DNA from 3 places in the Brucella sp. LJL56 genome. Region 2 is predicted to be linked to each of the others. Evidence: predicted binding sites of a transcription regulator. Region 2 holds the regulator's gene; each other region holds the start of a gene.

Region 1 (7,817 bases), 170 kb from region 2:
TTTACAGGCTTCGTAAAGTTCGACAGTGGCTGCTGGAAGCACATTCGATATGACGGAAATCATTCCGTCTCCGCCCTCAAGATTGAAGGGAACGGCGGTTGCATCATGGCCGGATAGCAGTAACAGCCGATCACCAATACGACGAATGATACGTTTGAGGCGATCAAGTTCGCCGGTTGCGTCCTTGATACCAATGACAGTCGGTAGTTCACTCAGCCGTTCGATAGTTTCCAGAGAAAGGTCGACGCCAGTTCGCTTCGGAACATTATAAAGGATCATTGGTATCTGAACATTACGAGCCACAGCTTCGAAATGACGATACAAGCCTTCCTGAGACGGGCAGTTATAGTAGGGCGTGACAATCAAGGCAGCGTCGGCACCGCAGGCAGCCGCAGCGCTCGTCAAAGCTATGGTCGATAGAGTATCGTTAGTGCCTGTTCCTGCAACAACGGGTAAACGTCCTGCAGAGACGTCAACACAGGTTTTGATGAGGCTGATCTTTTCCGCCGTATTGAGAGTTGGGGCCTCTCCGGTCGTGCCACAGGGAGAAAGAGCATGGATGCCTTCTCCAATCTGCCACTCCACCAATTCTGCGAAAGCCTTGTGCGCCACTTCTCCGTTTTCAAATGGGGTAACAAGAGCGGTTGTTACTCCGCGCAATCTGGTTCTGAGTTCGTCATAAGCCATTGTTCTGGATCTCCGTTACCCGAACCTCCGACCGCAAACGAACCTCGCATATGTCGCAGAAGCCATTCAGAACGCAGTCTTGCCGGGCGTGAACAAGCTATGAGTCCCGGCGTATAAATTCGAGATCGGGAACAGACCCGGAGTATTAGAAAGTCGTATATTGCCTCAGGGCATGATGTGACCGCGCTGGCCGTTATAGCGACTAACGCTTTTATTCTCAGGTCCTTGCCCGCTCAGACAGAGGAGTATCCGCAAAAAAGCCGGGCACTGGGCCCGGCTTCCAATTACTCTCTTTGCCTGCCGTTTATTCAGCAGCCTCTGAACTGCGCTTGGGACGGCGTTCCAGCAGTTCCTTGAGGAAGTGGCCGGTATAAGACCGCTTCTCCTGCACGATGTCTTCCGGACGGCCCACGGCAACAATCTCGCCGCCGCCATCGCCACCTTCCGGTCCAAGGTCGATCACCCAGTCGGCAGTCTTGATGACTTCGAGATTATGCTCGATCACTACGACCGTATTGCCCTGTTCGACCAACTCGTGCAGCACTTCCAAAAGTTTTGCCACGTCGTGGAAGTGCAGGCCGGTCGTCGGTTCGTCCAGAATATAGAGCGTACGGCCCGTTGCACGGCGCGACAGCTCCTTGGCGAGCTTCACGCGCTGCGCTTCACCGCCCGACAGCGTCGTTGCCTGCTGGCCAACCTTGATATAGCCGAGGCCAACCTTGACGAGCGTTTCCATTTTGTCGCGTACGGCGGGTACAGCGGAGAAGAATTCCGCGCCTTCCTCGACCGTCATGTCCAGCACATCGGCGATGGACTTGCCCTTGAACAGGACTTCCAGCGTTTCGCGGTTGTAGCGCTTGCCGTGGCATACGTCGCAAGTCACATAGACATCAGGCAGGAAGTGCATCTCGATCTTGATGACGCCATCGCCCTGACAGGCCTCGCAGCGTCCGCCCTTCACGTTGAACGAGAAGCGGCCCGGCTGATAACCTCGCGCCTTGGCTTCCGGCAGGCCCGCGAACCAGTCGCGGATCGGCGTGAAGGCGCCGGTATAAGTTGCCGGGTTGGAGCGCGGGGTGCGGCCAATAGGCGACTGGTCGATATCGATCACCTTGTCGAGGAATTCCAGCCCTTCGATACGGTCATGTTCCGCCGGGTGTTCGCGCGAGCCCATGATGCGGCGCGAAGCAGCCTTGTACAGGGTTTCGATCAGGAAAGTGGACTTGCCGCCGCCTGAAACGCCGGTGACGGCGGTGAAGGTGCCGAGCGGAATATCTGCCGAGACATTCTTCAGGTTGTTGCCGCGCGCGCCCACCACCTTGATGCGCTTGGACTTTGAAATCTTGCGGCGTTCCGCCGGAACGGCAACTTCCATCGTACCCGACAGATACTTGCCGGTCAGCGAGTTCGCATTGGACATCACGTCCTGCGGCGACCCCTGGGCAATGATCTTGCCGCCATGAACACCTGCCGCCGGGCCGATATCGACCACATAGTCGGCAGTCAGGATCGCGTCTTCATCGTGCTCAACGACGATGACTGTGTTGCCGAGATCGCGCAGATGGCGCAGCGTGTCGAGAAGGCGGGCATTGTCGCGCTGATGCAAACCAATGGAGGGTTCGTCCAGCACGTAAAGCACGCCGGTCAGGCCGGAGCCGATCTGCGAGGCAAGACGGATACGCTGGCTTTCACCGCCCGACAGCGTGCCGGAATTGCGCGCCAGCGTCAGATAATCAAGGCCGACATCGTTGAGGAACTGCAGGCGCTCGCGAATCTCCTTGAGAATGCGGGCGGCAATTTCGCGCTGCTTGTCATTGAAGCTGCCATCGACGTCGCGGAACCAAGCGTCGGCCTTGCGGATCGACATTTCCGTGATCTCGCCGATATGTTTCATGCCTATCTTGACCGCCAGCGCTTCCGGCTTCAGGCGATAGCCATTACAGGAAGGGCAGGGCGTCGAGGCCATGAAGCGCTCGATATCTTCACGCGACCAGGCGGAATCGGTCTCCTTCCAGCGGCGCTCCAGATTAGGGATTACGCCTTCAAAAGGCTTCGTCGTCTGGTAGGAGCGCAGGCCGTCATCATACTGGAAGGTGATTTCCTTGCCCTTGGTGCCATAAAGAATGGCCTGCTGGGCTTCTTCCGAAAGATCGGCCCATCGTGCGCCAATCTTGAAGCCATAGGCTTTGCCAAGCGCTTCCAGCGTCTGATTGTAGTAAGGCGACGAGGATCGCGCCCATGGCGCAATCGCGCCATCCTTCAATGCTGCCGTTTCGTCGGGAACGATCAGGTTCGGATCGATGGCCTGCTGCGTGCCGAGGCCATCGCAGGTCGGGCAGGCGCCGAACGGGTTGTTAAACGAGAACAGGCGCGGTTCGATTTCGGGAATGGTGAAGCCGGAAACCGGGCAGGCAAACTTTTCCGAAAACAGAATGCGCTCATGCGTTTCGTTGGCCGATTTGTTGGCTGCGCCACCTTCCGCCGTTTCTTCGGGCGGCAGCGGCTTGTCCGCGAACTCGGCAACGGCCAGACCTTCGGCAAGCTTGAGGCTGGTTTCAAGACTGTCGGCGAGGCGGGTCGACAGGTCAGGGCGCACCACGACGCGGTCGACGACCACATCAATGTCGTGCTTGTACTTCTTGTCCAGCGCCGGAACGTCGGCGATTTCATAGAAGGTGCCGTCTACCTTGACGCGCTGAAAGCCCTTTTTCTGAAGCTCCGCCAGCTCCTTCTTGTACTCGCCCTTGCGGCCGCGAACGATGGGCGCGAGGATATAAAGGCGCGTGCCTTCTTCCAGCGCCATGACGCGATCAACCATCTGGCTGACCGTCTGGCTTTCGATGGGAAGGCCGGTCGCCGGCGAATAGGGCACGCCCACGCGCGCAAAGAGCAGGCGCATATAGTCGTAAATTTCGGTGACAGTGCCGACAGTCGAACGCGGATTGCGGCTCGTCGTCTTCTGCTCGATGGAAATGGCGGGCGACAGGCCGTCGATCTGATCGACATCCGGCTTCTGCATCATTTCGAGGAACTGGCGCGCATAGGCCGAAAGGCTTTCGACGTAGCGGCGCTGGCCTTCCGCATAGATCGTATCGAAGGCAAGCGAGGATTTGCCCGAGCCGGAAAGCCCCGTCATCACGATCAGCTTGTCGCGAGGCAGATCGAGATCGACATTTTTTAGATTGTGTTCGCGCGCGCCACGTATGGAAATGAATTTCTGATCGCTCATTCCGCGTCCTGCCTGCTCATGATGCCATGGATAAACGGGCGCCGAATGGTGAAACACGTCGCGCCGGTCTCTAATATGGGGTGAAACCCTCCAATAAGAAGGGGGCTCCGGTCATTCATCGGTGCACTCTTATCATTAGAACAAATATCGAACAACCAGCCTTCTGATAGGCGATACGAAATGTGAACGCAAGAGCGTTGACTGTCACTCCTGACAGGAGCAGACTACCCTAACTCGCTGATAGCGGAGAGGTGCCGCGGTGGGATGACACGGCATCGGCAAGAGGTCCGCAGGAGGCGGGGAGACCCAGTAGGGAGGTAAAGGAGCATGAGTCCACCTGACTACAGTGCCTAGCTTTCACAGAGATGAAAGCACAATCCGTTTCGGTTGCGGCAGCATCTTTTCGCAAGGAATGATGCGTCGTTGATCGAAAGTGTGATTGCCGACAATTTGAATTTGCGCGGAATGCAAATGGCCGTGCGCCTTTGTGATCCGAAAAGACCTGCCGACGAATTAATGTCGACACATGAGCATTGCTCAAACCCCAAGCCCTGCGCGCCAAAGATACAGTGAGCGGCAGGGCTTTTCCTTGGAAGCTGATGTGGTTTGCGAGATGCGGACGCTACGACTTCATAAGGATGATCGGTGAGGCCGTTTCGTAATTAAGGCAGATGCAGTTTTAGGCGCTGAAATACGGCAAACTGCATTTTCAGCATAGGAAATGGTGCAAAAACCCACTGAAATTTGTGGCGAACGTGTGACTTTTTAATGTCGGAAGGTTGCATTTTGAACAAAACAAGAACATAAACTCTGTGGACATTAACAAATTCACCGACCCGGATTGAGCACGTTTTGAGCCAGTCCTGTAAGGTGAACATATGAGTTTCTGGTGATGGCGCATCGTTGCGCCTGATCTTTCATTTGGAACGTGCCTCTTGTCTGTGCGAAGCCGTACGGAAAGAGCGTGCATGCAAGACCCGGAGTAATTTTTCGATGGCTGGTAGCGTCAACAAAGTCATTCTGGTCGGCAATCTTGGTGCCGATCCGGAAATTCGTCGTCTGAATTCGGGCGATGTGGTCGCCAATCTGCGCATTGCGACGTCGGAAAGCTGGCGCGACCGTCAGAGCGGCGAACGCAAGGATCGTACAGAATGGCACAGCGTTGTCATTTTCAACGAGAACCTTGCCAAGGTCGCGGAACAATATCTGAAGAAGGGCGCCAAGGTTTATATCGAAGGCGCGCTCCAGACCCGCAAATGGCAGGATCAGAACGGCAACGACCGCTATTCGACGGAAGTTGTGCTGCAGAAGTTCCGCGGTGAACTTCAGATGCTCGACAGCCGTGGCGAAGGTGGCGGCGAGGGCCGTTCGTTCGGCGGCGGCGGCAATCGCAACCAGATGTCGGATTATTCCGGCGGCGGCGGTGATTTCGGTTCGTCCGGCCCGTCTTCGGGCGGCGGTAGCGGCGGTGGCTTTTCGCGTGATCTGGACGACGAAATTCCGTTCTGAGAATAAATCTCATCCTGTTTATAAGTGAAGTTCGATAAGGCGCTGTTTTACAGCGCCTTTTCTATTGCACATACTTCTAAAATCGCTGATCACACAGTGTCGGTTGCGAGCTGGCAATCCCTGTCAGCGCGGTTTCTCTTCGAATGTAATCTGCTCACCGTCTTCTTTGGTGAATGAAGCAACAGGGTTTTCCAGAAGAGCCAGAACCAGTTCGGAGGGGCGGCACAGTCTGGTGCCTTTCGGTGTTTCAACAATGGGCCGATTGATCAAAATCGGATGAGTCATCATGAAGTCGATCAGCTCATCGTCGGTCCATTTTGGATCGGACAGGCCGAGTTCGGCAAAGGGTGTACCTTTCTCGCGCAGCAATTGACGCGGTGTAAGGTTCATGGCTGCAAGCAGCCCGACCAAGCGTTCCCGCGTGGGCGGATTTTGCACATACTCGACAATGACGGGTTCTTCGCCGCTGGCGCGGATCATCGCCAGGGTATTGCGCGAGGTGCCGCATTTCGGATTGTGAAAAATAGCGATGGTCATCAGATTTTCCCTGTCTGGGCGATGGCTTCCTATCGATGCCGTGTTCATACAATGCTTCGACATAATGTCGGGATAGTAGCAGATCGGTTTTGGATCAAAGCGCGCCGTTCATCAACGGATCGCCGGGATAGGTCTCAATTGAGAACTCCATATTGTCGGCTGAAAACCGTGTCAGCGAATACTGAATCGGCTTCCCATCTAGCTTCACATTGATAGCCTTGGCTGTCAGCACAATAGCGCCGGGTGAAAGTTTCAAATGTTTCAGATCGTCAGAATCGGCATGGCGGGCGGATATGACTGTGGACTTACGGAAATAATCCGCAATACCCGCTTTTCTGAACGCCACGGTGATTGAACCACTTTCCGCATAGTCCGTCGCAATTTCAGGAAAATTTTCGGCACTGATCCAGAGTGTCGCACGCGACACCGGGCGCCCATCGGCACTGTGCAAGGTTTCCAGCCGCGTGACAGGCGAACCGGGCTCAATCTCAAGGGCCTCGGCTATATCCGGTGAGGCCGGGGCTGTGCCGGAAGCGAGTAGACTTCCCTTCATATCGCGTACCTGCGAAGCCAGCGATTGCGAAATACGGGTGCGGCGGCCGATCTGATAGGTGAGGCGTTTTGCATTGGCCACAAAGGTGCCGCGCCCCTGTTCTGCCCGCAACACACCTTCCTGTGTCAGAGCTGCAATGGCGCTGCGCACTGTATGGCGATTGACGCCAAATCGGTCCGCCAAGTCTATTTCAGCGGGCATACGCGCCCCAGATTGCAGTTTCCCGGCCATGATGTCGCCGCGTATCTCGTCGGCAATCTGCCGCCAGATAGCTACACCGCTGTTTCTCTCAATCCGCCTGTTCTTTGTCATCAACTGTCATCGTCCTGTCATTGGCAGGGTATATCTATTCTGGTATTGTATAGTTGTCTATATAACTAGACAATTAATGCCATCACGTCAACAAGATTAGATAGGGCGGATAAGCTCATGCATACTCCCCGGCAAACTACGCGGCACAGCACAGGTGAAAGTGGAGACAGCTCCACTGCTGGAAGCAATTTGGCGCCGGATGCAACGCAGGCTGCACGTCAGGCCAGTATGGCGCTTCTCGCGCGCGCAAGTGGTGAAGAATTGAAAACGTTCTGGCAGAACTGGGCGGAAAAGCCTGAATTTGAAGTTCTGCGTGGTCCGGAAACCGGACTGGTCATGATGCGCGGCCGTATTGGCGGCGGCGGTGCCCCATTCAATGTTGGCGAGGCAACCGTCACCCGCGCAACTGTTCGTCTGGCGAATGGCTCGGTTGGACATTCCTACGCGCTTGGGCGCGATCAGGAAAAGGCGAAGCTGGCTGCATTGTTTGATGCGCTCTGGCTCGATGAAGCCACCCGCGATGCGATCGAAAGCAACGTGCTCAACGCATTGCGTGGTCGTGTCGATACTGCGGATGCAAAACGGCGCGGCGAAGCTGCTGCCACGAAGGTCGATTTCTTCACTATGGTTCGGGGAGATAACTGATGCTCCATTCTTCTTCTGCATTTGAAGGGGGACTGGCTGATCCAGTCAATGAAGCGCAGTCGGCGTTTCATGCAGTCATGCACGCAATGGCCAATCCTGGTCGTATCCATTCGCTACCAAGTACTGCTGCACCATCAAAGCCGCTCACACCGCAGCTCGGCCTGATTGCAGCAACGCTTCTGGATCACGATGCCAGCGTCTGGGTCGATGCTGAAATTGCAGCCAATCAGGACGCAACGGCATGGCTGACATTCCATACCGGTGCACCAATTGTTGATGACCAGTCGAAGGCACAGTTCGCACTCGTGACTGATGCGCAATCGCTGCCAGCACTTTCTTCCTTTT
Region 2 (7,817 bases):
TGGCGGCAAAAAAGACCGCCGACCTGATTCCCCTCTGCCATCCGCTTATGCTGACCAAAGTCGCTGTCGAAATCGAACCGGATCAGGCACTACCCGGTTTGCGCGTTCGCGCACTCGCCAAGCTCAAAGGACGCACTGGCGTGGAAATGGAAGCCCTCGCTGCCGTTTCCGTAACGTGTCTTACCATCTATGACATGGCCAAAGCCGTCGACAAACATATGGAGATCGGCGGCATCCGCGTTACCGAAAAAAGCGGCGGCAAATCAGGTGACTGGACGGCATAATCGCTGAACCTTGTTCTGGATCAATTCTTCCAGACAGGCTTTATGCTCTAAACGGGTCCACAATTCAGTTCGAGAGGAAACACCATGTCCCTTCTCCCGGTCGATGAAGCACTGGCCCGCATCCTGAAATCTGCGGAACCGCACGGCAAAGAGCAAGTCACCTTGTCCGATGCGGGCGGGCGCGTGGTTGCAACACCTGTGCTGGCGCATTTTCTCCAGCCGCCTTTCGACGGGTCGGCAATGGATGGTTACGCCCTGATCGCACCGGACAACATCTCTTATCCAGTCGTTTTCGACATCATCGGTGAATCGGCGGCGGGCAATCGCTTCGAGGGCAAATTGGGGATCGGACAGGCGGTTCGCATTTTCACCGGCGCGCCATTGCCCAAAGGCACAGACACAATTGTCATTCAGGAACATACCGAGCGTTCGGGTAACCGGCTCACTGTTCACGAAGGAATAGAGCCGGGACGGCATATACGCCGCGCGGGGCTCGACTTTTCGCCTGGTAATATCGTCATTTCGAGCGGACGTGAGCTGGATGCCGCTGCCCTGTCGCTCGCCGCTGCAAGCGGACACGCGAAAATCGACGTATTCCAAAAACCCAAGGTGGCAATCGTCGCGACCGGTGATGAGCTTGTCGCGCCGGGTGAAACACCCGGAAAAGACCAGATTGTTGCGTCAAACAGCGTCGGAATCGCTGAAATCATAAGGCGAGCGGGCGGCAGCCCTGAAGATAAGGGGATTATTCCGGACGATCCTGCCAAGATCGAACAGGCTATAGCAGACAGCCTGCAAAGTGGCATCGACATTCTGGTGACGATTGGCGGCGCGTCCGTCGGTGATCGGGATTTTGTGCATGGCGCGCTTCAGAAATTGGGCGTCAATCTCGATTTTTGGAAGATAGCCATGAGGCCGGGCAAACCCCTGATGTACGGACGCATCAGTGTGAACAGCAAAATTGTGCATGTTATAGGCTTGCCAGGCAATCCCGTTTCGAGCCTCGTCTGTAGCCTTGTCTTTCTCCGTCCGCTTGTCGCCAAGCTTGCCGGAACCAGCCTCGATGCCGATATCCGGCCCGCAAAGCTGGACGCGACCCTACCTGCGAATGACCACCGCCGCGATTATATCCGAGCTACAATCGAATCAACCCCGGATGGAACTCTGATAGCAAAGCCATTTCCAATCCAGGATTCGTCTATGCTTTCGGCTCTCGTCGGCTCGAAAGCACTTCTCATCAGGGATGAGAACGCCCCAGAGGCTGCGGTCGGCGACGATTGCCGTGTCCTCATGCTATAGATTTGACACAACTTTCGACCTCGATAATGCATGAAGAACAACATATAATCTATTGTAAATTATATATTATTTAAACTTCACATTGCCCTGACTTGCAAATAAAGCTCTGCAAGCATGGCATTCCGTTCGCTCTCGGCTCAAGCGTTAATGATTTTAAAACCATTGCAGAACAAGACTGGAACATATAGTGTTCGTTCTGGTTTTGTTTTTCTCGATTCTTGGCCGGGAGGGTGTCGCGCATGTTAACCCGTAAACAGCACGAGCTTCTGCTGTTCATTCATGAACGTCTAAAAGAAACGGGCATTCCCCCGTCTTTCGATGAAATGAAGGAAGCGCTCGATCTGGCTTCAAAATCGGGTATCCATCGTCTGATCACCGCTCTGGAGGAACGTGGCTTCATTCGTCGTTTGCCGAACCGAGCACGTGCGCTTGAGGTCCTGCGCCTGCCGGATTCTATTGCTCCAGGGCTCAATGCACAAAAGAAGTTCGCTCCTAGCGTTATCGAAGGTAGCCTTGGCAAAGCGCCGCCGCCTCCACCGTTGCGCCCTGCCCCTGTGGCCACGAATGACGACACGTCTGCAACTGTTTCCGTGCCGGTCATGGGGCGAATTGCTGCTGGTGTGCCGATTTCAGCCATCCAGAATCAGACCCATTCCCTCAACCTTCCGCCAGAAATGATTGGTGCGGGTGAGCATTACGCTCTCGAGGTCAGAGGCGATTCAATGATCGATGCCGGAATTTTCGATGGAGACACAGTCATCATCAAGCGTGGCGAATCCGCAAATCCTGGTGAAATCGTCGTCGCTCTCGTCGATGACGAAGAAGCCACATTGAAGCGCTTTCGTCGTAAGGGTGCATCCATCGCGCTCGAAGCAGCCAACCCTGCCTATGAGACACGAATCTTCGGCCCTGACCGAGTACGGGTTCAAGGTAAGCTTGTTGGCCTGATCCGCCGCTATTAAGATGTTTCCGGCAAAAAGAGAAACGGCTTTGCGCTGGAAAATGCGTAAAGCAAAGAGATAGAGCGTATCCAAAGTTCCCTTTTAGCCGGGAGCCTTCCAGGATTATTCGCAGCGATTTGCATCATCATTGGCGTCTGATGAACAGCTCGCTGCATTTTGGGCAGAGCGGGATTTTGGTTTGTACTCGCGTTCCGCTAAACCGCGTGCCGGACGTGAATGGATGCGATGCAAATGCCAGGGACGGCTCGGTGTATCGACAGCAAATGTTATCCGGCTGTCCTGTTGCAGCTCAGATGTTGGCGATGCCGCCTCAGCTTTCGTTGTTTTGGGTGAAATTAAGGATAAGGCCTGAGGAGTTCGGTTTTGTTCTGCTGCTTTTCCGAGTCTTATCTCCACAGATCCCTTTAGCGCCAGATCGCGTTTACTGATGCTCAGAGTTGTTGAGCGCCCGCACGAAGATTCCTTGCCAGGAACAGCGAGAATGACCACATCGCCAATGTTGCAGGCGATCTCTTGCATCGCGATATCTGCTGTGTAGGCCAGTGTGTGGCCATCGCGCAAGTTGATCGTGCACAATCCATCTTCACATTCGAACCCATCCGAATCCGTTCGTTTTCTGTTTTTGCCCGATGGCGGTGCAATGAATTCTTCGACCAGATATGCTGTTTTCCAATTATCGACTGTAAATTGCGACGGACGGCTCCGATTGACTGCAAATCTCCCATCAGCCAGTCGGACTCCAACCAGTTTGGCATCTTCTGATACCACGATGTCGGGAAAAGGTTCCCTGACGAAAGCAGCGAACCCAAGAACGATGAAGGGCAGCGCCAACACCTTCAGTCTAGTCGACAAAACAACAGCCAGAACAAGCGCAATGGTCCAGAAAACGAGAGTGAGTGCAGGCATGGCGCCGGGATTGCCATCGGGGGACCACGCCGCAACAAAAGAGGCAATGTGTCTGACAGCGAAGATACCCCAGCCCACGATCTGCAAAGGCACCCAGTCCAGTTGCAATGGCATCAACACAAGGCCGAAGACAGCAAACGGCATTACGAGAAGAGCTATTACGGGCTCAGCGAGGACATTTCCTACCAAACCGAACGGCGCTGTGTTGTTGAAATGATAAGCTGCAAAAATCCCGCTCGCCAGTCCGGCAATGAGCGAGGTACCAGCCGCAGCCGTGATAGGCTTCAGGACTTTTCCAGCGAAACCATAGGTGGTCTTCCCACGCTTTCCCGCTCCAACCTGCCCGATCACGTTGCGCTGGCTCCACCAGGCAAAACCTGCAATCAACGCGGCCGTAGCCGAAAAAGACATTTGAAAACTCGGCCCCAATATTTCATGCGGCGAGATTGCAATCATAGCTATGGCCGCAATCGCCAGATTACGCATACTGATCGCAGCACGGTCCACCAGCAATGCACCAAGCATAACCGCGATCATTACATAGCTTCGTTGTGCGGCCACATCCGCACCCGACATCGCAAGATAGAAAGTACAGCTTAGCAGGGAGAGAAATGCCGCATACTTCTTCACGGGATGCCGCACGCTAAAGGCCGGAAAAAGAGCGAAAAGAGAGCGCAACGTCAGCATGACGACTCCGGCTGCAAGCGCCATATGCAAGCCGGAGATCGACAGAATATGCGCAAGCCCCGCTTTGCGCAGATCTTCATTCGTCTGCTCACTAATCCCGGCCCGCGTGCCTGCTACGAGTGCCGAGGCGACACTGCCATCCTCCCCACCTATCACTTCCTCGATTCGTTCAGACACCCGAACACGCAACATGGCAATCCACTGGGAAATTTCCGCAGTCAGTTCATCTGGCGGAGAAACCGTCGCCACTTTGGGTGTTCCGAGAAAGAAACCATTGGCGCCAATCCCATTGAAATAAGCGTGAAACGAGAAATCATAGTTGCCGGGGCGAACCGGGCCTGAAGGGGTTCGCAATCGGACAAAACCCGTCAGTCCGCCGCCGATCACCGTCGATGCAGGAATGTCCCTTGCATTGACGCGGATGCGCTTGGGCGGAAAACGGAGTTTGGGGCGTTCGGTCTGGAGCACATCAAGCGTTATCCGCCAGCTTTCGTTATCCTGATACTCCAGCGCAATAACCCGTCCCGTCACACGTGTCGCTACATCGGAGCCCAGCATCGGCGTTGCACGACGCTCCGTCTCCCATTTGCCGACCACAAGACCGGCTATCAAAGCGATGGCCAACGTTGTGCCTTGCGTAGCGACATGGTGCCTTCGCGTTGCAATTCGCAAACCGACGGCGATCGCAAGCATGGATAGAAGTGGTGTCCACGCAGGTTCGAATGAGAGCGTAAAATAGATGATTGCGCCAACACCGGCGAAAACTGGCAATAAGAGAAAAAATACGCCTCGCCCGGCTTCAGTTTCAATTGCTGCCCTGACCTGATCAGTTGCAACGAAGAGAATGGAGAGTAGACGCTCACGCCGGCTGAGCACAGGCGGCTTGACCAATTCCGGATTTGCCGGAGGTTCTGTTTCATTCTGGGGCCAAGCCTCTGGCAACAAAGCACGCAACAGACCATCGGGCATGCTTCTGACAAGCGCCCGCTCGTTAGCATTGCTCGCTTCCCTGATGCCTGTCATGCCCCCGCCTGACCGCAAAAGTTAGCCCAAACCGCCGAAATACCCCGAAAGAACGACGGCACATCAGCACGAAAGGGATGTGAAACCCTTGCGCACATTGCTGCCTATGCTACATGAACCGCAGCCGAAATCGAGTGGGTTCGCATCACGAACCCCGATTGCCTGCCGGAGTTTCTCCCGCAGGCGTTAGAATTCAAGTTTGCGCCAGTGTCTCGGCATTCGCCGCTACTCTCAAAAGGCGCATGACATAGTGGAGCTATCATGTCGAAACCGGTCGTTACCCGTTTTGCCCCCTCGCCCACGGGGTATTTGCACATCGGTGGTGCGCGCACTGCCTTGTTCAACTGGCTCTACGCCAAGCACAATGGCGGCAAGATGTTGCTGCGCATCGAAGACACCGACCGGGAACGTTCCACAGACGCCGCGACCGCTGCCATTCTCGATGGGCTGACCTGGTTAGGTCTGGATTGGGACGGCGACGCCATCTCACAGTTTGAACGCGCACCTCGCCATCGTGAAGTAGCGGAAGAACTCGTCGCTCTTGGGAAGGCATATTATTGCTATACAACGCCAGAAGAACTGGAAGAAATGCGCGAGAAAGCACGGGCGGAAGGCCGCCCGCCGCGCTATGATGGTCGCTGGCGTGATCGCGATCCGTCTGAAGCGCCTGCAGGCGTGAAGCCCGTCGTCCGGATCAAAGCTCCGCAGGAAGGCGAAACCCTCGTTCGGGATGCTGTGCAGGGCGACGTGCGTTTCCCGAACAAGGATCTCGATGATTTCATTATTCTGCGTTCCGACGGTACGCCGACTTATATGCATGCGGTTGTGGTCGACGATCACGATATGGGTGTGACGCACATCATTCGCGGCGACGATCATCTTACCAACGCCGCGCGACAGACCGTAATCTATGATGCGATGGGGTGGGACGTACCGCAAATGTCGCATATCCCCCTCATTCATGGTGCCGATGGCGCAAAACTCTCCAAGCGTCATGGCGCCCTGGGTGTCGATGCTTACCGTGCAATGGGCTATTTGCCCGCAGCCCTGCGCAACTATCTCGTGCGCCTCGGTTGGAGTCACGGTGATGACGAAGTCATGTCGACCGAGCAAATGATCGAGTGGTTCGACGTCAAAGATATCAATAAGGGCGCAGCCCGCTTCGACTTTCAAAAGCTTGAGGCAATTAACGGCCTCTATATGCGTGCCAGCGATGATAAAGCGCTTTACGACGCGCTCGTCACCGTTCTGCCGGAAATCGAAGGTGGTAAGGAAATTGCAGACGCTCTGGACGACAAGCGAAGCGCACAATTGCTTGCGGCCATGCCTGGCTTGAAGGATCGTGCCAAAACTCTGGTGGAACTGGCCGACGGATCGAAGTTTATCTTTGCAGCCCGTCCGCTCGACCTTGATGAGAAGGCAGCTTCGCTCCTGAACGAGGAAGGCCGCTCCGTCCTTAAATCCGTGCTCCCGGATTTGGAAGAAGCTGGAGAGTGGACCGCTGAATCGCTTGATGCCGTCGTACGGACTCACGCAGAGAAAACCGGGCTGAAACTGGGCAAGATTGCACAGCCCCTACGTGCAGCATTGACTGGTCGCGCCACCTCTCCGGGCGTGTTCGACGTGCTTTTCGTCCTTGGACGCGAAGAGTCACTTGGACGTATTCGCGATCAAATCGGTTAAGGTGGGAACATTCACGCTGACGTGACAAAACCGGCGTAAATAGTTCAAATTACGCATTGCATCACGAACCGTTTGGGATAGTTTGACGGGCAAAATCGTTAGGATAATGCGTGAAACGCTGATGGTCCCCGCAGGCCGGGGACTATGCCAAAAGATAAAAGACAAATTATAACGACGATTACAATTCTGCCGTCGTGCGGGCGGCAAAGTGGACATGAAAGGAAACACGATGTCAGATAGGACAGCCAGCTTTACACTAGAAGGCAAAACATTCGACCTGCCTGTGCGACAAGGCACTGTCGGACCAGACGTCGTTGATATCGGTCCACTCTACAAGAATTCCCAGATGTTCACCTACGATCCGGGCTTCACATCCACTGCATCGTGCGAATCCAAGATCACTTACATTGATGGCGATGAAGGCACGCTGCTCTATCGCGGCTACCCGATCGATCAGCTCGCCGAACACGGTGATTTTCTGGAAACCTGCTATCTGCTTCTCTACGGCGAATTGCCGACGGCAACCCAGAAGTCTGACTTCGACTATCGTGTGACGCGCCACACGATGATCCACGAGCAGATGACGAAGTTCTTTACGGGCTTCCGTCGCGATGCCCATCCGATGGCTGTGATGGTCGGTTGCGTTGGTGCAATGTCAGCCTTCTATCATGACTCGACCGACATCACCGATCCGCATCAGCGTATGGTCGCTTCGATCCGTCTGATCGCCAAGGTTCCGACGCTCGCCGCTATGGCCTACAAGTACCATATCGGCCAGCCGTTCATGTATCCGCAGAACGATCTCGATTTCGCATCGAACTTCCTGCACATGTGCTTTGCCGTTCCGTGCGAAGATTACAAGGTCAATCCGGTTCTGGCACGCGCGATGGACCGTATCTTCATCCTTCATGCAGATCACGAGCAGAACGCCTCGACCTCAACCGTGCGTCTCGCCGGTTCTTCTGGCGCCAAT
Region 3 (7,817 bases), 630 kb from region 2:
CCGGTCCAGAAACGCTGGAACTGCAGCGAGGAAAACCTTTCAAGGCGCGTATCGGTGCGAATGAGAGCAGTTTCGGGCCTGCGCAGTCAGTCCTCGAAGCCATTCGAACCGAAGCAGGTGACATCTGGAAGTATGGCGATCCCGAAAACTACGAATTGCGGCACGCGGTTGCAGCGCATCATGGTGTGAAGCCCGAGAATATCATGCCGGGAGCAGGTGTGGATGCTCTACTCGGCCTGGTGGTCAGGCAGTATGTTCAGGAAGGTGACAGGGTCATCAACTCGCTGGGCGGTTATCCGACTTTCAATTACCATGTTAGCGGCTATGGCGGGCGGTTGGTCACTGTTCCCTATATCAAAGACAAATCAGACCTCGATGGCCTGCTTGAAGCGGCAAGCAAAGAAGATGCCGCAATTTTGTACCTCGCCAACCCGGATAATCCGATGGGAACATGGCACGACGGTTCGGATATCCAGTCCTTTATCGAGCGCGTTCCCGAGACCACGATGCTTGTTCTGGATGAGGCCTATTGCGAAACGGGGCCAGCTTCCGCTTTCCCGCGTTTCGAAACCGACCGCCCAAACGTTCTTCGGATGCGCACCTTCTCCAAGGCCTATGGCCTGGCGGGCATTCGGTGCGGTTATGTCGTCGGCAGCGCCGATACCATCAAGTCTTTCGACAAGATCCGCGATCATTTCGCAGTGAACCGTCTCGCACAGGCGGCAGCGATAGCCGCCCTCAAGGATCAGGCCTATCTGCGCGACGTGGTAGCGAAAATACAGGCTGGAAGAGATCGTATTGCTGCAATCGCCGGGGCAAACGGCCTTTCAGCCATTCCATCTGCTACGAATTTTGTCACCATCGATTGCGGCAAGGACGGAGCGTTCGCCACCGCCGTTCTTAACGGATTGATCGCGCGCGACATTTTCGTCCGCAAACCAGGCGCCCCGCTTCTAGACCGCTGTATTCGTGTGAGTGTCGGCGTTGATGAACAGCTCGATCTTTTTGAAGATGCGCTGCCTGCTGCTTTGGAGGAAGCCAGAAAACACTTAGAGCGCGTTTCGGTCTGATTGAATCCGATCGGCGCGTCTCAACTGTCGGCTTTGCACCACGCATCTTGTTCCGAAAACCGTTTCGCATTCGTCCCGCGCCACTAACCGAGGGATGCAAATGTCGGAATCAGACCACTAGATATTCGCGAAACTGCCTGAACAGTGGAGCCTCATATGCAGATTCGATCAGACAGTCGGCCTTATAACCTCCTTTTCAGCACCCTTGCCGGGCTGTGCGGGGCTCTTGCAATTGCCGCTTATGCAGGCGCTGCTCACGGCGGGCAGAATCATCTCGGCAATATTGCTCCCCTGCTCCTCGGCCATGCGCCCGCATTTCTGGTGCTCTCACTTATTGCACCGGCCAGCCGCATCGCCTATTTGGCCGGCGCGTTGCTTATTATCGGTCTCGCCTTGTTCTGCGGTGATCTCTTCATGCGCGACATGACCGGCGATCGCCTCTTTCCGATGGCTGCACCGACCGGCGGATCATTGATGATTCTGGGCTGGCTCGCGGTCGCAATCACTGGCTGGTTCTCAAAAGCCAAATAAAAAGGGGCCGAAAGGCCCCTTATCAATTAAAGCGCGACCTGAAAAATCAGGAATTGCCTTTCAGGCGTGCATTGCAGAGGCTGTAATAACCGCCGCCTTTCTGCACCCATTTCAGGCCGCCCAGTGCATTGGCGTCCTTGAGGACATGGTACTGCTCGAGGCAGGTGTGCATACGAGCCTTGCCAGCGGATTCATTCGAGAATTTGGCAGAAACTGCCGTCGGGAACTTCACGCCCCGCGGCGCAGCAACCGTTGGAGCTGCAGGTTCAGCATTGCCGTCTGTGCTGAGCGCCACAGGATCTGCACCCGCGCCGCACTCGGCCTTGCGAAAATCGTTCCACTTAGCGCCATTGTCCGTCCCGGCATCCTTGGCTGCCTGATACTTGGCGCTACACTGCTTCATCGTCAGGCCCTTGGCGCTGTCGTCTGCTGCTGGAGCAGCCGCGCTCTTGGCCGTTTTTTTGGCTGGAGCGGCAGGTGCAGGAGCTGCAGCGGCATCTGCATCGTCACCGCATTGCGCTTTACGGAAATCATTCCATTTCATGCCACCAAGCGTGCCTGCATCTTTGGCAGACTGATATTTTGCGCTACATTCCTTCATCGTCAGCGCATTGGCAGGCGATGAAAAGGCAAATGCAGCAGCGCTCATGATGATGGCTGTGCCAGCCATAGCTGTGATGGTTCGAATAGACATCTTGTCACTCCCTATCGAATGCAGCCTTTTGATCGCTCGGCATTTTTCTGCACCTCGCGATCTTGCTAATATAGAAGAACGGTAGATGTCATCGTTGCTCTATCCCGTTCTGTTTATACGCCAACATTGCGCTTCACAAAGTTGACTGTCAATCATTTGGCCAATATTACCTTCAGATCCAATACAAATTTTCTAACGGGCTTTCTTTGCTCGTTATGGTCATGCAGGTGCCATGAAGTAAAATTACAGTACTTCCCACCTCATGTCCGATTTTTATTCGAACAGAGTTAAAATCCAAGGTGATATCGGTGATAAAGCGGATCATGATCATCGGCGGCGCCGGTTCAGGTAAATCAAGCCTCGCACGTACGCTTGGCAGCATTACCGGCTTACCGATCATTCATATAGATACCCTCTATTGGCAACCCGGCTGGACGATGCGCCCGCGAGACGAGATCGGTCGTCTCACCAACGAAGCGGCAAATCACGACACATGGATATTCGAGGGCAATCATAGCGAAACTATGAATTATCGCGCCTCGCGAGCAGACACGCTTATTTTTCTCGATATATCCACCGCACGTCGTTTGTGGCGTGTCCTGAAAAGAACAGTAACGTATTACCGACGCTCACGTCCGGACATGGCGGATGGATGCGTGGAACGTTTCGATTGGGACTTCCTGAAATGGGTGGCGGGCTATCGAAAGAATGGCCGCATTCGCGCATTGGCATTTGTGGAAAAAGCGCCTCACCATCTCGCGAAACACCACTTGCGCAGTCCGCACGACGTGAAACGCTTTCTCGCGCAGATAAGACGCGAAACAAACCAAAACAATCAGTCTTCCCAATTGCGATAAATCAACAAAGCCGACCGTGAAATAACAATATTGCAAGCCGTGCGAAGCGTCGTAACCGCTGCTATATTCGGCTGTCTCCCAAGACTTGACGCTGCGTGCTATGGCCCAACCATCGGCACAGCGCGAATGCATGGCATGCCGGAATTCGTTCCGGCGCTCGTAATCTTTTTGCCGGATTGCCGGCTTTTCGCTGTTCTGGAGTTTCCACGTGGCCGATATCACTGATAACGCCGCCCCGCTCATTGATGCGTCCAAACCCGCCGCATTCGATCATCATCGTCTTTATGAAGATGCGATGGCGATGCTGATCGGCACGTCCTTCATCGCGCTCGGGATCACGCTTTATAGCCAGGCCACCTTGATGACCGGCAGTACCGCCGGTATCGCCCTTCTCATCCAGTATGCAACAGGTACGGAATTCGGATTACTCTATTTCCTGATCAATCTGCCATTCTATTATTTTGCCGTGCAACGCATGGGCTGGGCTTTCACCATCAGAACCTTCGTCGCCGTGGCGATGATGTCGGGCTTTGCACGTCTGATGCCCTTGAGCGTTGATTTCTCAAGCGTCAATCCACTTTTCGCCGCTCTCATGGGAGGCACCTTGATGGGCATGGGTGTGCTCGCACTCTTCCGTCATCGCTCCGGGGTCGGCGGCGTCAACATATTGGCGCTCTATCTGCAGGACGCCTATGGAATAAGAGCAGGCTGGTTTCAGCTCGGTCTCGATGTTCTGATCATGCTGGCATCGCTCTTCTTTATCCCTTGGGAGAACATGGCGCTTTCCCTGGCCGGTGCGATTGCCATGAACCTCATCATCGCAATCAATCACAAGCCCGGTCGGTATCTTGGTATAAGCTGAAAAGACAAAAGCCGCCTCGCAGGCGGCTTTTTTATAACGAGGGGCTCTTCAATCAATGAGTAGTCATCCATTCGCGCGCGCCGCGCAGAGCTGATGCAAGCTCGCCTTTGCTCATTGTCGCTGCCACCTGATTGCGCATGCGGGCCGCCTTCTCACTACCGCGAATAGCGGCAATGTTCAGCCATTTGTGCGCTTCCACCACGTCGATCTCGCAATCACGACCGATAGCAAACTTCATGCCCATTTCCAGAAGAATGCGATCCTGTGCTACTGCGCTGTGCGTATTCGTAAAACTCTGAAACTGTGCCATTTTCTTTGTCCCTGTTAAATCCCGAGAACCGTCCGGTCTTTGTTTTCAAAGCTTGGTTTTCTTGCTTCGAAACTGCCGTCTCTGTCGTTCCGTTCATGCTCTCAAATCTACGGGAAAGGGTTGAAATGCGCGTTAAACCAGATGCTTAACGAGCAACCAACAAAATCCGAACAAGGGGTAAACTTGGGATTTTGTTAAACATGCAAGTACTGCTGATTGCTAGATTTTCGCAAAAATTCGATTCAAATCCGCACAGTCGAACGAAACCAGTTGCTAACTATAGACAACATTCGAATGTGGCGGGTGTGCAAAAGGAGCAGCGCTTCAAGCGCCATATGAGACGTAAATATCCCTCTTCCGCTCCGCCAAAAACTGCATTACGTTTACGTTTGCGTAAGTTTAGCGGATGGTCGAGGAGGCTTCCGTCTTAAACTTCAGAACGCATCACAGCGGTTTCATCGTTGCGACCGGCAAAGCCGGGACTGGCGGCGATTTGGGAGGAAAGAATGATCCGCACACTTATTCTAGGAATGACGCTTGCAGCTACCTTTGCCGCGCCTGCCCTTGCCGACGAAGGGATTGTCGGCACATGGAAGCGACCGAACGGCACGATCATCAGCTACGCGTCCTGCGGTGCCAACAAATTCTGTGGCACGGTGCAGACTGGCGAGTACAAAGGCAAGTCAATCGGCACCATGTCGGGCACTGGCGGCAGCTACAAGGGTGAAGTCAACAAGCTCGACGAAGGTAAGACCTATACCGGCAAGGCCAGCGTCAAGGGCAACACGCTTTCGCTTTCAGGCTGCGTGATGGGCGGTTTAATCTGCAAGAGCGAAAGCCTGGCCCGCCAGTAATATCCAGCAATATATGGAATCGAAAAGGGCGGCTTGCAGGCCGCCCTTTCTTCTTATCAGGTATTCATCGCGCCTTTTGGCCGAAGAGAATTTTCTGGGCATCCTTGTCGGTTGCCAGATTGGATTTTTCTCGCTCTTCTTTCCCGACGAGCAGACCACGCTGTACCGCCGGACGAGCATTCATCGTCTCATGCCAGCGCTTCAAATTCGGGAAGTCATCCAGATTCTGGTCATAATTCTTATAGGCATTGATCCAGCCTATCGAAGCCATGTCGGCAATTGAATATTCGCCTGCGATGTAATCCTTACCTTCAAGCTGCTTGTTCAGGACACCATAGAGACGGTTGACCTCATTGGTATAGCGGTCGATGCCATATTGTACCTTCTCCGGCGCATAGACACGGAAATGCCCGGCCTGCCCCGACATCGGGCCCAGTCCGCCCATCTGCCACATCAGCCATTCGTCGACGGCGACGCGCTTGCGTTCATCGATCGGGTAGAATTTGCCGAATTTCCGTCCGAGATATTGCAGGATCGCACCAGATTCAAATACCGAAATAGGTTCGCCGCCTGGCCCTTCGGGATCGATGATGGCAGGCATGCGGTTGTTCGGAGCAATCTTCAGAAAGTCCGGCTGGAACTGATCCCCCCTACCGATGTTGACATATTTGACCTCGTAGGGAACGCCCAGTTCTTCCAGCATGATGCTGATCTTGAAGCCATTCGGCGTCGGCCAATAATACAACTCGATGGGCTTGGTCTGTTCGGCCATGGGCTCTCTCCCGCTGATCCTGAAGTTGAGCGGGACATGTTCCCGCATTCCAATGATGGGAAACATAAGACCCTTTCGAGCTGGCACAAGAGCTACGCGCAGCAATAAACGGAACATCAATATTTTTGAACGCCGTATGAACGACGCTCTCAGGGACGGTTCAGGGATGATCGCTAGATTGGTGAGGGAGAACAGAAATCAGAACGGCTTTGGGGGCCAACCGGTATGCTTCGGCGTTTTACAATCGTCTGCCTGATGATCGCTGGCTTTGCCGCTGTCGCCAGCATTTTCGTAGACCAGAAATACAGCGTTTACCGGGACCAGCCAGTAATAGGCCCCCTCGCCGCATTCAATCAGAAGCCTGCCGGAGTGCGGCCATGAGAAAAACCCGGATCGTCGCCGCAATCGCCCTTCGGGTTTTCCTTTTCACAGCCATTTTCACTGGTCCCGCAGCCACCTTTGCCTATACGCAGATTGGCCAGCATTCCCAAATGAGTGGCATCGGCCTCGTGCTTTATGTGAGCTTGCAGCGCATCGCATAAACTGGGTCATGTCATGGTCATAGACTTTGCTATAGTAGGCCATGACACAGCGAATCGAACATCCATTTCTGACCGAAATCAGAACGCCTCCGACCGTTGATCCGGAGGTCTTTACCGACGCAGGTGCGGCGGTTGCCGCCCTGCAAAAGCTCTATGATCGCAATACGGCCTTCCTGCGCGATGCGTTCGAGAAGGTTGCGCGCGGCGAGGTTCCGCCGCAGCGCTATCGCGCTTATTATCCCGAGATCTGTCTGTCCACATCCAGTTTCGCGCATGTGGATTCACGTCTGGCCTTTGGCCATGTCTCTACGCCCGGCGATTATTCCGCAAACATCACGCGGCCCGATCTGTTCGACCATTATCTGACCGAGCAAATTCGTCTTCTGATGCGCAATCACGGTGTAACCGTGACGGTGAAGGAATCCTCGACGCCGATCCCGATCCATTTTGCCTTCAAGGAAGGCACCTATGTCGAGGCCTCCGTCGCCAGTGCCTTTACGCATCCGCTGCGTGATCTGTTCGACGTGCCCGACCTGGCAGCGACAGATGACAAGATCGTCAATGCCGACTTCGAGCCTGCCCCCGGTGAACCAATGCCGCTTGCGCCGTTCACTGCCCAGCGCGTCGATTATTCGCTGCACCGGCTCGCGCATTATACGGCGACAAGTCCGACCCATTTCCAAAATTTTGTGCTGTTCACCAATTACCAGTTCTATATGGACGAGTTCTGCGCCTATGCCCGCGAACTCATGGCCCAGGGCGGCGGTGGTTATGAACAGTTCGTGGAACCGGGTAATCTGATCACTCGCGCGGGCGAAAATGCGCCGAGCAGCGGCACCGCCCTGCCTCGCCTGCCCCAGATGCCTGCTTATCATCTGCAGCGGGCTGATCATTCGGGCATTACCATGGTGAATATCGGCGTGGGACCATCCAACGCCAAAACCATCACCGACCATATTGCAGTCTTGCGTCCACATGCCTGGTTGATGCTCGGCCACTGCGCGGGCCTGCGCAACAGCCAGCAGCTTGGCGATTATGTTCTGGCCCACGCTTATATGCGTGAAGACCATGTTCTCGACGACGATCTGCCTGTCTGGGTGCCGCTGCCAGCACTTGCGGAAATTCAGGTGGCACTGGAAGAGGCCGTTGAGGAAATCACCGGTCTGGAAGGTTATGACCTCAAGCGGATCATGCGCACTGGCACCGTCGCCACGATCGACAATCGCAACTGGGAACTGCGCGACCAGCGCGGCCCGGTGCAGCGTCTTTCGCAGGCGCGCGCTGTCGCGCTTGATATGGAATCCGCGACAATTGCGGCCAATGGT

What was found. The regulator LexA, encoded in region 2, represses DNA repair genes until DNA is damaged. The targets are predictions, from matches to a motif close to TGTTCNNNNTGTGTTCNG.
Positions count from the first base shown of each region.
Region 1: ssb (single-stranded DNA-binding protein) is a predicted target of LexA. The motif match lies at 4,703-4,720, and genes of this name have one in related genera.
Region 3: ACYSN1_RS03610 (sel1 repeat family protein) is a predicted target of LexA. The motif match lies at 4,480-4,497, and genes of this name have one in related genera.

Region 1 is NZ_JBTXLQ010000001.1:261,770-269,586, reverse strand. It holds gene dapA (4-hydroxy-tetrahydrodipicolinate synthase) at 1-687, opposite strand, end outside; gene uvrA (excinuclease ABC subunit UvrA) at 992-3,916, opposite strand; gene ssb (single-stranded DNA-binding protein) at 4,910-5,425, shown strand; gene arsC (arsenate reductase (glutaredoxin)) at 5,549-5,962, opposite strand; gene phnF (phosphonate metabolism transcriptional regulator PhnF) at 6,057-6,830, opposite strand; gene phnG (phosphonate C-P lyase system protein PhnG) at 7,056-7,472, shown strand; gene phnH (phosphonate C-P lyase system protein PhnH) at 7,472-7,817, shown strand, end outside.
Region 2 is NZ_JBTXLQ010000001.1:92,978-100,794, reverse strand. It holds gene moaC (cyclic pyranopterin monophosphate synthase MoaC) at 1-284, shown strand, start outside; gene ACYSN1_RS00535 (molybdopterin molybdotransferase MoeA) at 369-1,583, shown strand; gene lexA (transcriptional repressor LexA) at 1,823-2,545, shown strand; gene ACYSN1_RS00525 (ComEC/Rec2 family competence protein) at 2,648-5,161, opposite strand; gene gltX (glutamate--tRNA ligase) at 5,423-6,844, shown strand; gene gltA (citrate synthase) at 7,074-7,817, shown strand, end outside.
Region 3 is NZ_JBTXLQ010000001.1:725,265-733,081, forward strand. It holds gene ACYSN1_RS03585 (pyridoxal phosphate-dependent aminotransferase) at 1-1,070, shown strand, start outside; gene ACYSN1_RS03590 (DUF423 domain-containing protein) at 1,227-1,601, shown strand; gene ACYSN1_RS03595 (antifreeze protein) at 1,648-2,295, opposite strand; gene ACYSN1_RS03600 (P-loop NTPase family protein) at 2,619-3,152, shown strand; gene ACYSN1_RS03605 (YitT family protein) at 3,361-4,014, shown strand; gene ACYSN1_RS03610 (sel1 repeat family protein) at 4,067-4,324, opposite strand; gene ACYSN1_RS03615 (DUF2147 domain-containing protein) at 4,831-5,178, shown strand; gene ACYSN1_RS03620 (glutathione binding-like protein) at 5,243-5,950, opposite strand; gene ACYSN1_RS03625 (hypothetical protein) at 6,328-6,492, shown strand; gene ACYSN1_RS03630 (AMP nucleosidase) at 6,534-7,817, shown strand, end outside.